One region of the Pseudoalteromonas sp. GB56 genome, then DNA from elsewhere that is predicted to be linked to it. Evidence: predicted binding sites of a transcription regulator. Region 1 holds the regulator's gene; each other region holds the start of a gene.
What was found. The regulator ArgR, encoded in region 1, controls arginine synthesis, uptake and breakdown. The targets are predictions, from matches to a motif close to ANTGAATANNTATTCANT.
Positions count from the first base shown of each region.

Region 1 (3,257 bases):
GGTCATACCAAAAAGTGCAGATAAGGTATCAGATTCGCCCTAGGCTGTCAAAAATGCCCATAAATGACTCAAAATTTATTCACATCAGTATGGAATATATGGACAAAAATTAAAGTCTTTTTATTGCTACAGCAAATGGTCATACCAGTTATTGTGTGATTGTAGAGCATAAAAAAAGCCCCCACAATCACATTGCAGAGGCTTTTTGTTGTTCTAGAACTGCGTCTAAAACAAGACTAACTAATTAATATAGCTAGCTTATTTATTCATGAAGTCGACACCTTCTTGGATGTCTTTGTTCAGAGTAGCAAGCATGTCGTCTTTTGCTTTTTGCTCAAACGCGCTTAGTTCACCGTAAGAAAGAAGTTCTTCAACACCGTTCTTACCTAGGCGTACTGGCTGAGCAAAGAATTGTGCATCTTCACCGTTACCTTCAACGTATGCGTACTCGATTACGTCTTCACCTTGTAGGCCTTTCACTAGTGATAGGCAGAAACGCGCTGCTGCCGCACCCATAGAAAGTGTCGCGCTACCGCCGCCCGCTTTCGCCTCAACAACTTCAGTACCTGCGTTCTGAATGCGTGTTGTAAGTGCCGCGATTTCTTCATCAGAGAAAGTAGCACCTTCAACTTGTGAAAGAAGTGGAAGAATAGTTGTACCAGAGTGACCACCGATCACAGGTACTTTTACAGCGCTTACGTCTAGACCTTTTAACTCAGCAACGAATGTTTCAGCACGGATAACGTCAAGCGTCGTTACACCGAACACGCGAGCTGGGTCATAAGTACCCGCTTTTTTGAATACTTCAGCAACGATTGGCACAGTGCCGTTAACTGGGTTAGTGATAACACCTACCATCGCTTTAGGACAGTTTTTAACGATACCTTCAGCTAGCGCTTGAACGATGCTTGCGTTCACATTGAACAAATCTGCACGGTCCATACCAGGCTTACGAGGCATGCCTGCTGGAATTAAAACGATGTCACAACCGCTTAGCGCTGCGTCTAGGTCTTCTTTACCGAAACCTTTAACTGTAACAGCAGTTGGGATGTGTGATAGGTCTACAGCAACACCAGGAACAACAGGCGCTACGTCGTATAGCGAAAGCTCAGAACCTGCTGGAAGGCTATTTTTTAGTAGTAAAGATAGCGCTTGACCGATACCACCGGCAGCACCTAAAACGGCAACTTTCATTTTAATTCTCCGTAAAAAACGAGACTAGTTAGTAGAGATTTGGGTCGTGTGACCAATTGATGGCCATAAAGATAATGAAAATAGGCGCTAAAGACAAATTAATCGTCGTTATTTTGAGGATAATCTCGACCATAGTCGTAAACTTAACTGTAAAGTTTGACCTAAGATGAAATACACTGACATCTTAGGTAGAATAATGACAACAATTTGCAAAGAAGAAGACATTATGCAAGCGCAAGAAAAACAAGAAGCTTTGGTAAAAGCCTTTAAGGCGATCTTAAAAGAAGAAAACTTCGGTTCACAAGGTGAGATTGTCGACGCTCTTAAAGAGCAAGGCTTCGACAACATCAGCCAGAGCAAAGTATCGCGCATGCTAAGTAAGTTTGGTGCGGTAAGAACCCGTAACGCCAAACAAGAAATGGTGTACTGCCTTCCTGCCGAACTCGCTGTGCCAACAGCCAAGTCGCCACTTCGCCAGCTGGTCATTGATATTGTTCACAATGAAATGATGATTATCATCACAACTAGCCCAGGTGCTGCGCAGTTGATTGCGCGTTTACTGGATTCATTAGGTAAAGCAGATGGCGTATTGGGCACGATTGCTGGTGACGATACAATTTTTATTGCTCCAGCGAAGGTGTCAGAAATCGATTTGACGCTTGAGCGTGTACGTAAGCTATTCGATAACGTCTAGTGCGCATTAATTTTGAGGGTGTGCAAACACCCCCTAGTTTTTCAGACTTTTCAAAAATTCCACTGAGGGAGCAAAAAATGCAGCTCCCATATCAGCTTGAGTAAAGTCCAACCAACCATCGTAATGAGTGTGGTCCCCCAGCTGGCTTCGCAACATCTGAGCAAAAGCATTGCCCGTTGCGCTGCAGGTCACCGATAATAAGCCTTGTTTCATCATAGTGCCAAATGGCATACCTTGATGAAGTATCAGTGGCTGTCCCTTCTCATCTTTCAGTTCAGTGCACACAGCATGACTGTTGGCATTAAGAGGCATCAACAACTCACTGTCCAAACGAGTGCGCCCCATCAAGATTTCTTGATCTTCAACGGATAACGCTTGCCATGCCCCTAGATTGTGTGTGAAGCGCTGCACATGTACATAACTGCCTTTAGCAAAATCAGCGTCAGAGTCATCAATCAGCGCAGTAAGCATTTTTTGACGACCATGTGGCGTATCGGGCGCATACACAAAGCCATTAAAATCCCGACCATCTAAAAAACGGAAACAGGTAATTTCTTCTACGAGCTCAACATCTGGTGCCAGTAACTGCAATACTCGTTGACCAAATAAGTGATTCACATCTTCTCGGTCGGAGCGAATTTGTACAAATAAATCAAACGGCTGCACGCCAATACTGTGTTCAGATGTGGATACACTTGGGAAGCTTGCTAATTCATTAGGCATGGCTTGAGGGAAAAAGTGGGGCCAATACTGTGCACCAATCGCAACAAAGCTCGAGACCATGGCTTCGGAGAAACGGTCGTCATACTCAGATTGCAACTCAACTAGCTGAGCTAATTTGCTTTTGACTGTTTCATCATGACCATCGAGGACATTAAAAAACAGATGCAGGCCATGTAAATTCGCCTGCGCACAAACGCCGGACTGCGCTTTGGGCATGTATGCAAAGTTCCTTTGGTTTTTATTTTTATAGGCCAAGAGCGCTTTCACAAGCGCTCTGAATAGGCGATTAATTGGTAAAGAAATTTACCGAATGTGAGGTAATTGTAATCGATAGCCTTTGTGTCGGCAAAAACTCTTGTTCAGGTTGGCTCACAGGCACTTCAATCTCTTGGTCAAACACGCGCACTCGATACACATATTCGGTGCCAACAAAGCGCTTCGAGATAACCGTCACCGGCCCATTATCGTCAGCAACGAGTCGCAACTCATGGGGGCGCACATAGAGCTGACCCGCTCTTTGCCCACCGGCAATTGCAAGTTGCGATTTAACCACACCAAAAGGCGTCTCGAAGTGATAGTCATCTTGTTTTTGCGCATCAAGGTATAGGCCTTCACCCAAAAATTCAGCCACAACGCGTGAACGAGG
Region 1 is NZ_JBPCHK010000001.1:916,265-919,521, reverse strand. It holds gene mdh (malate dehydrogenase) at 259-1,194, opposite strand; gene argR (transcriptional regulator ArgR) at 1,421-1,888, shown strand; gene ACH19P_RS04375 (Dyp-type peroxidase) at 1,922-2,827, opposite strand; gene ACH19P_RS04370 (ABC transporter ATP-binding protein) at 2,898-3,257, opposite strand, start outside.

Region 2 (3,257 bases), on a different contig from region 1:
CCTGTCAAACACGCCAAATTTCAGGCGCAATGCCTCTAATTCATCACATTGTTTGTTACTAATGGCCTGTGCCAATGACGGTGTAAGAGCCAACCATTCACTATTGAGGTTTGCAGACGAGAAGAGTTGTTCATAGTAATCTGCACTGGCATAGGGGTCACGATTTGACGCGGTAATGACTAATACCTGCGCCGACTCTTGGCGTTGCTGCGCAGCTATTTTAGTGGCATTGGTTATAAATGAAACCAACTCGGTACTTGCTGATGACGCGCTTTGAGTTAAGTAAACTTGTTCTACTCGTTGTTGCGACTGAGCATTCAATTGCACTACTTCTAACGAGTCTAAAACAAAATCAAGCTCTTCAGGAGATAACAACTGAGCTTGTTCGTATACACCATACCACTTCTGCAACAGCGCGAATTCAGAATATTGGGCATTACTTATCAATGGCGTGAGTGAAGTAATAACCTGCTTTTTGAATACATCATGGTGCGCGGGGAAAGTCTCGCTGATACGGGAAAGTCCCTCTGTATCAACTTGATAGGTAGCTTCAATTTTGCCCTGTGGCACAAAGCCTTCTGTACAAAAGTTTGGTGATGTTGATGTACATATCTCCAACGCTCCGCCTATCAATATGTGTGTTTGCGCTTTTGCTGCTCCACTAAAGATGGCAAGCACAAACGGCATTAATATGGCTGCAGCAAAGAAATGGTGTTTATTTAAATTCATCACATTGTGTACCAAAAGTTTTAGCGGCACCGCCACGCTAACTGCTTTGCGCTACTATGTCAAAGTCCTTAAGTTATAACGAAAAAGAGCGCTTGCGCGCTCTTCTTTGGTATTTACTTATTCATTGCCTGTAATAAGAAGGCTGAAATTTTTGCCCCCTCTCGCAAGGTTGTTTCAGAGCTCGATTGACCGACAAGCGAGCTGTCAGTAAATGGGGCTATTTCCATCATATCTGCGCCAGTAATTGGGAATTCATCGCCTAGAGCGCTGAGAATTTCAAGCGCTTGTTGCGGGTTTAACCCATCCTCTTCAGGCGTGCCGGTAGCTGATGCGAACTCTGCATCCAATGCATCAATGTCAAAGCTTACGTATAATTCATCCACACCATCGGCTCGTAACTGTGCTAGCACTTCATCAATCACGGCCTGTGTTCCACGCTCGTTAATTTCATGCGCCCAATGTTGCTTCACACCAAAAGTGCCTTCCCAATGCGCCTTTGGTTTGCCACTTGAACGAATGCCAAACTGAATCAAGTGTGATGGATTAGGCAAGTATTCCAAGATGTGTGTACACCACGAGCCAAAGCACAAATCAATGCCTAAGCGTTCAACGAGCAAGTCAGTGTGCGCATCAAAATGGATGATAGCAACCTTCTTACCTTGATCACGCTTTGCCTGTAAGTAAGCTTTCGTCAATGGGTAACTGATTGAGTGGTCACCACCGATACCAAAAATGCCTTTTTCTGGGAAGTTAGCATAAAAATCGGCACACACATCTTCTGTAATAGACAACGGACTGACGTGGTACTCACTCTGCTCGTCGGCATATAATGCTTTTTGGCAGTTGCTGATGGTGCCTTCGTTTAGATATTTGTCATGTAAAAGGTGTGGGATAACGCGCACATCACCTAAATCAAAAGCACGTGCTTGCGGCTGTTGTTCAATCAAAGTAGTGCGCACAAACAGGGGCCCCCAGTTGGCTCCACGTAAAATACCGCCGCCGCAATCAGAGCTTATGCCCAACATCACAGCTTTGTGTTCAGTCGTTTGCAGGTCTTCTAAAGAGTCGCGCCACAGAGTGTCTATGTCCTCTGTTTGTCCATAGAGCTTTTGATGCAACGCCGCTTTACGCTCTTTTGCCGTATTTACTGTGAATACACCATTACCCGGCGGGCACAAGCATTGCTCTACTTTATTACGAAAGTCCTGCCACTTCGCTGACATGCTATCTCCTCAATATTTATGCAATTCTGATACTTACCTAAAATTTTTTACTAGCTTCTGGTTTAGACCGCATAAATCAAACTAACTTCCTCAAAAATAGGAATGATGATTTACATTAACTAACTAATTTTATTAACTTTTTATTTTAAATAGGAAACGTAGGTAAGGGTTAATACTGGATCAATATACAAGCTGAGCACAGAAGTCAAACCCAGTCTAAAACGGGCTTTGTGTCTAGGTGACTGGCTATGCACAATACCTGCATAAGCCAGCCAATATTAGATAAATCACCCTATTCGTACGTTCTTGGGCGTTTTGTTTTGATAGTGGCGATGTAGCCGTGCCAACTGGCATAACTTAACAATGGCATAATGATAATAAAGCCTGCCGTGCCCGTTGCAAAGCCGATGAGTATTAACGCAATGATGCATCCGCACCAGACAATCATCGCACCAATATTATTGCGCACAGCGTGCATCGAACTCACGACCGCGGTCATAATATCCACTCTGCGCTCCATCATGATTTGAGGGGTGAACGCCGACATCGCGAACACAGTGACTAAAAGTACTCCCCCGATTAACGAACCGAGAGTTAAGAACGCACTGAGTTCCTCAAAGCTGGGGTTCACCGTATTAGGGTATAGCGCATGAACCAAGGCAGCGAGTCGCATCCACACTATCATTACAACCATCAGTAATACCGCAAAACCCCATTCCCCTGCGGGGTTTCGAAACATAGATTTGAGACTGTGTGTGAGTGTTGGCGTATGTCCTTTCTCTAATTCCCATGCGACGTCGTATAGGCCGGCAGCAAACGCGGGCCCGACCAGTGCAAACGCAACTGCAGCGGGTAAAATAACTAAGTGACTTTGGCTGGAATAAACAAAGAATAAGATTGTTGCCGGTATCAGTGTGAATACAAGGCCATAAATTAAACTCAGGATTGGAGCTCTCGCCATGTCTCCAAAGGCCAATGCTAGCCAATGAAAAGGAGCGAAGGTACTGATTTTATTACATTCAAAGCAACGCGCAAACTCGGTATGACTCGTGGCGTTTGTTGATACAGCCATAACTTACCTCCTATGATACAGTTACTTAACATCTAGTTGAGATTTACTGTACAAGCAAGGATTTGGATCATTAATATCGGACATTTGTCCTTATTGACTCAAAGTAAACAACCGCAGCATGTACCCCAGAATTATCATCAACAATTACTTATCAGTGATGCTATTGTTTTTATAATCATTCTCGCTCATTAATGAGTGAGAATAGGCACTGTGTACTGAACAATATACATAGG
Region 2 is NZ_JBPCHK010000003.1:401,159-404,415, reverse strand. It holds gene ACH19P_RS17225 (cyanophycinase) at 1-732, opposite strand, end outside; gene ACH19P_RS17220 (arginase family protein) at 843-1,952, opposite strand; gene ACH19P_RS17215 (DUF2189 domain-containing protein) at 2,245-3,024, opposite strand.
Region 2: a site for ArgR is predicted at 1,960-1,977, ahead of ACH19P_RS17220 (arginase family protein). Genes of this name have one in related genera too.

Region 3 (3,257 bases), 1.1 Mb from region 1:
ATTACAACCGCATCAAATTCGCGAACTGAATATTTCACTTAAACACCCCATAGAACGAATAGGCCAATTACTACGTAAGTAAGTGCCATTAGGTTTAATACGAAACCAAGGAACGCGCGTAACTTTGCGTTCTTAACATAGTCAGTCAGTACCTGCCAAAGGCCAATACGTGCGTGAACCATGATGCAAGCAAGCGCCACAAGCGTGAACACTTTCATTGCTAGGTTACCAAATAGGCCTGACCATGCGTCGTAGGTTAATGCTGGAGTGCAAAGCAAATAACCAATAATAAATAGTGCGTAAGAGCTAATGACTAGCGCAGTTGCACGAAGAGATACGAAATCCTGAACGCCATTGCGCTTAAGAGATGCTTGATTTAAGACCATAGCCAAACTCCCGCTAAAACAGCAACAATTACCCACAACACAAAACCCGCTTTCGCTGTCGCGTTAGCTGAGTCTAGTTCTTTCCACGGGCCCAAATCTTGGACTAAGTGGCGTACACCTGCGATGAAGTGATACGAAAGAACGGTGAGGGTACCCCAGGCGATAAATTTGGCAACAAACCCGGTTAACAGGCTTTTGACAAATTCAAATCCTTCCGGAGAAGATAAAGACTCAGCCCATGCCCAAATCACAAAGGTCAAGGCAAAGAACATTGCTACACCGGTGACACGGTGAAGAATAGAAGCTTTGGCCGTTGCTGGCATAGAGATGGTCGTTAAATCGAGATTTACAGGTCTTTGCTTTTTCACAGTTACTTGCCCATCTTGCTCACATTGAAAAATAGAGCCATCTACATTGTTTTTATAACCATTTATGTATCACTACATAAATGCGCTCACAGAAATAAACCGCAGACATGCAAAACATTCACTTTATGTATTCGACTTTAAAGCGAATTTTCATCAAGCTGTCATTGACGATTTACTCAAAGACGTTACGGTATTGAACCTCCGACAGTATATAAGTCTGCAGAGGATATTACAATTCTTGTTTAGTGTGAGAGGTTTGCGAATTAGCCATTGGTATAATATTTAATCTACGAGGAATATTTATTATACGAATATGCATTAAAATTGACTTTCTACCCCTCTTGTACGTTAGAATGATCGGAATTTGCTTAACATTAGTATCATGATGACAGCGTCGGCTGTTGTTTTTATTAGGAGATAAATAGATGGCAGATAAGAAAGCCACAGTTCATATCGATGGACACGACCCAATTGAGCTTCCAATTTATGAAGGCACAGCGGGTCAGGACGTTATTGACGTCCGTACCTTGGGTTCACACGGTTATTTCACTTATGACCCAGGTTTCATGTCAACTGGCTCTTGTGACTCATCTATCACCTATATCGACGGTGCTAAAGGTGTACTTCTACACCGTGGTTACCCGATTGATCAATTAGCTGAAAGCTCAAACTATGTAGAACTTTGCTACTTACTTCTTAACGGCGAGTTACCTACTGAAGCTGAACTTGAGAAGTTTTCAAAGTCAATCACGCTAAGCACAATGGTGCACGAAAAAGTGGCAGCCTTCTTCCAAGGTTTCCGAGTTGATGCACACCCAATGGCAATGCTGTGTGGTGTGGTTGGCGCGATGTCTTCTTTCTACCACCAAGACCTTGATATTTCTGACCCAGCACAGCGCAAGCGCAGTGCAATCCGTCTAGTAGCGAAACTGCCTACTATCGCAGCAATGGCTTACAAATATACGATTGGACAACCATTCGTATACCCACGTAACGACTTAAGCTATGCAGAAAACTTCCTACACATGATGTTCTCTGTACCGTCAGAAGAGTACAAAGTAAGTCCAACGCTTGCCAAAGCAATGGACCGTATCTTTATGCTTCACGCTGACCACGAACAAAATGCTTCGACGTCAACAGTGCGTATCGCTGGTTCTTCTGGCGCTAATCCTTACGCGTGTATCGCTGCGGGTATCGCATCACTTTGGGGTCCTGCGCACGGCGGCGCTAACGAAGCATGTTTGAACATGCTCAAGCAAATCGGTTCAGTTGACAACATCGACGAGTACATTGCGAAAGCGAAAGACAAGAACGACCCGTTCCGTCTAATGGGCTTCGGTCACCGTGTTTATAAGAACTTCGACCCTCGTGCTACGGTAATGCGTGAAACATGTCACGAAGTACTAAAAGAATTAAACATCGAAGATCCACTTCTAGATGTAGCAATGCGTCTTGAGCAAATTGCCCTAGAAGACCCATACTTCGTTGAGAAGAAGCTATACCCGAACGTTGACTTCTACTCAGGTATCATTCTTAAGGCAATTGGTATCCCAACAAGCATGTTCACTGTAATCTTTGCAATGGCGCGCACTGTTGGTTGGATCTCACACTGGGATGAAATGCTGTCTCAGCCTGGTCACAAGATCAGCCGTCCACGTCAGTTATACAAAGGCGCGACAAAGCGTGATTACGTATCGACTGACAAGCGTTAATCACGCTTAGAATATTCAAGAAGGCCGCTATTTTAGCGGCCTTTTTTATTGCCATTTCAAAGCAAATCTCTACAATATTCGCCACACTCAGCTCATCTGTATTAGCCCTTAGTTATGTTCGATATCGATACCATTCGCAAAGACTTTCCTGCCCTAGCCCACCATGCCCAAAACCAATTGGTGTATTTGGACTCTGCAGCGACAAGTCAAAAGCCACAATGCGTTATCGACACACTCAACCGCTTTTACAGTGAAGAAAATGCCAATGTACATCGTGGTGCGCACCGCCTAAGCCAATCAGCAACGAGGGCCTATGAAGACGCGAGGACCAAAGTCAGCCGCTTTATTAACTGCAATGCAAATGAGCTGGTGTGGACCAAAGGTGCGACTGAATCCATTAACCTAGTCGCTTATGGATTGACTCCTCATATTGGTAAAGGCGATATCATCCTCATTTCGCACCTTGAGCATCACGCCAATATCGTTCCCTGGCAACAACTAGCCAAGCGCACAGGTGCCGTAGTTAAAGCGTTGCCAATTGACGAAAAAGGCGTGTTAAAAGTCGCTGAATCCATCACATTGATTGAACAATTGAAACCGAAAGTATTGGCAATTAGCCATGCCTCGAACGCTCTGGGTAATATTCAGCCAGTGCGACAATTTATTACAAAGGCAAAACAGCTCGGAACGTTTACTTTAGTTGACGGAGCTCAGTCTCTTTTGCATTTGCGCCCTGATGTTAAAAAGCTAGACTGCGATTTTTTCGTATTTTCTGCGCACAAATGCCTTGG
Region 3 is NZ_JBPCHK010000001.1:2,010,047-2,013,303, reverse strand. It holds gene sdhA (succinate dehydrogenase flavoprotein subunit) at 1-38, opposite strand, end outside; gene sdhD (succinate dehydrogenase, hydrophobic membrane anchor protein) at 39-386, opposite strand; gene sdhC (succinate dehydrogenase, cytochrome b556 subunit) at 377-754, opposite strand; gene ACH19P_RS09590 (citrate synthase) at 1,180-2,466, shown strand; gene ACH19P_RS09585 (aminotransferase class V-fold PLP-dependent enzyme) at 2,581-3,257, shown strand, end outside.
Region 3: a site for ArgR is predicted at 1,067-1,084, ahead of ACH19P_RS09590 (citrate synthase). Genes of this name have one in related genera too.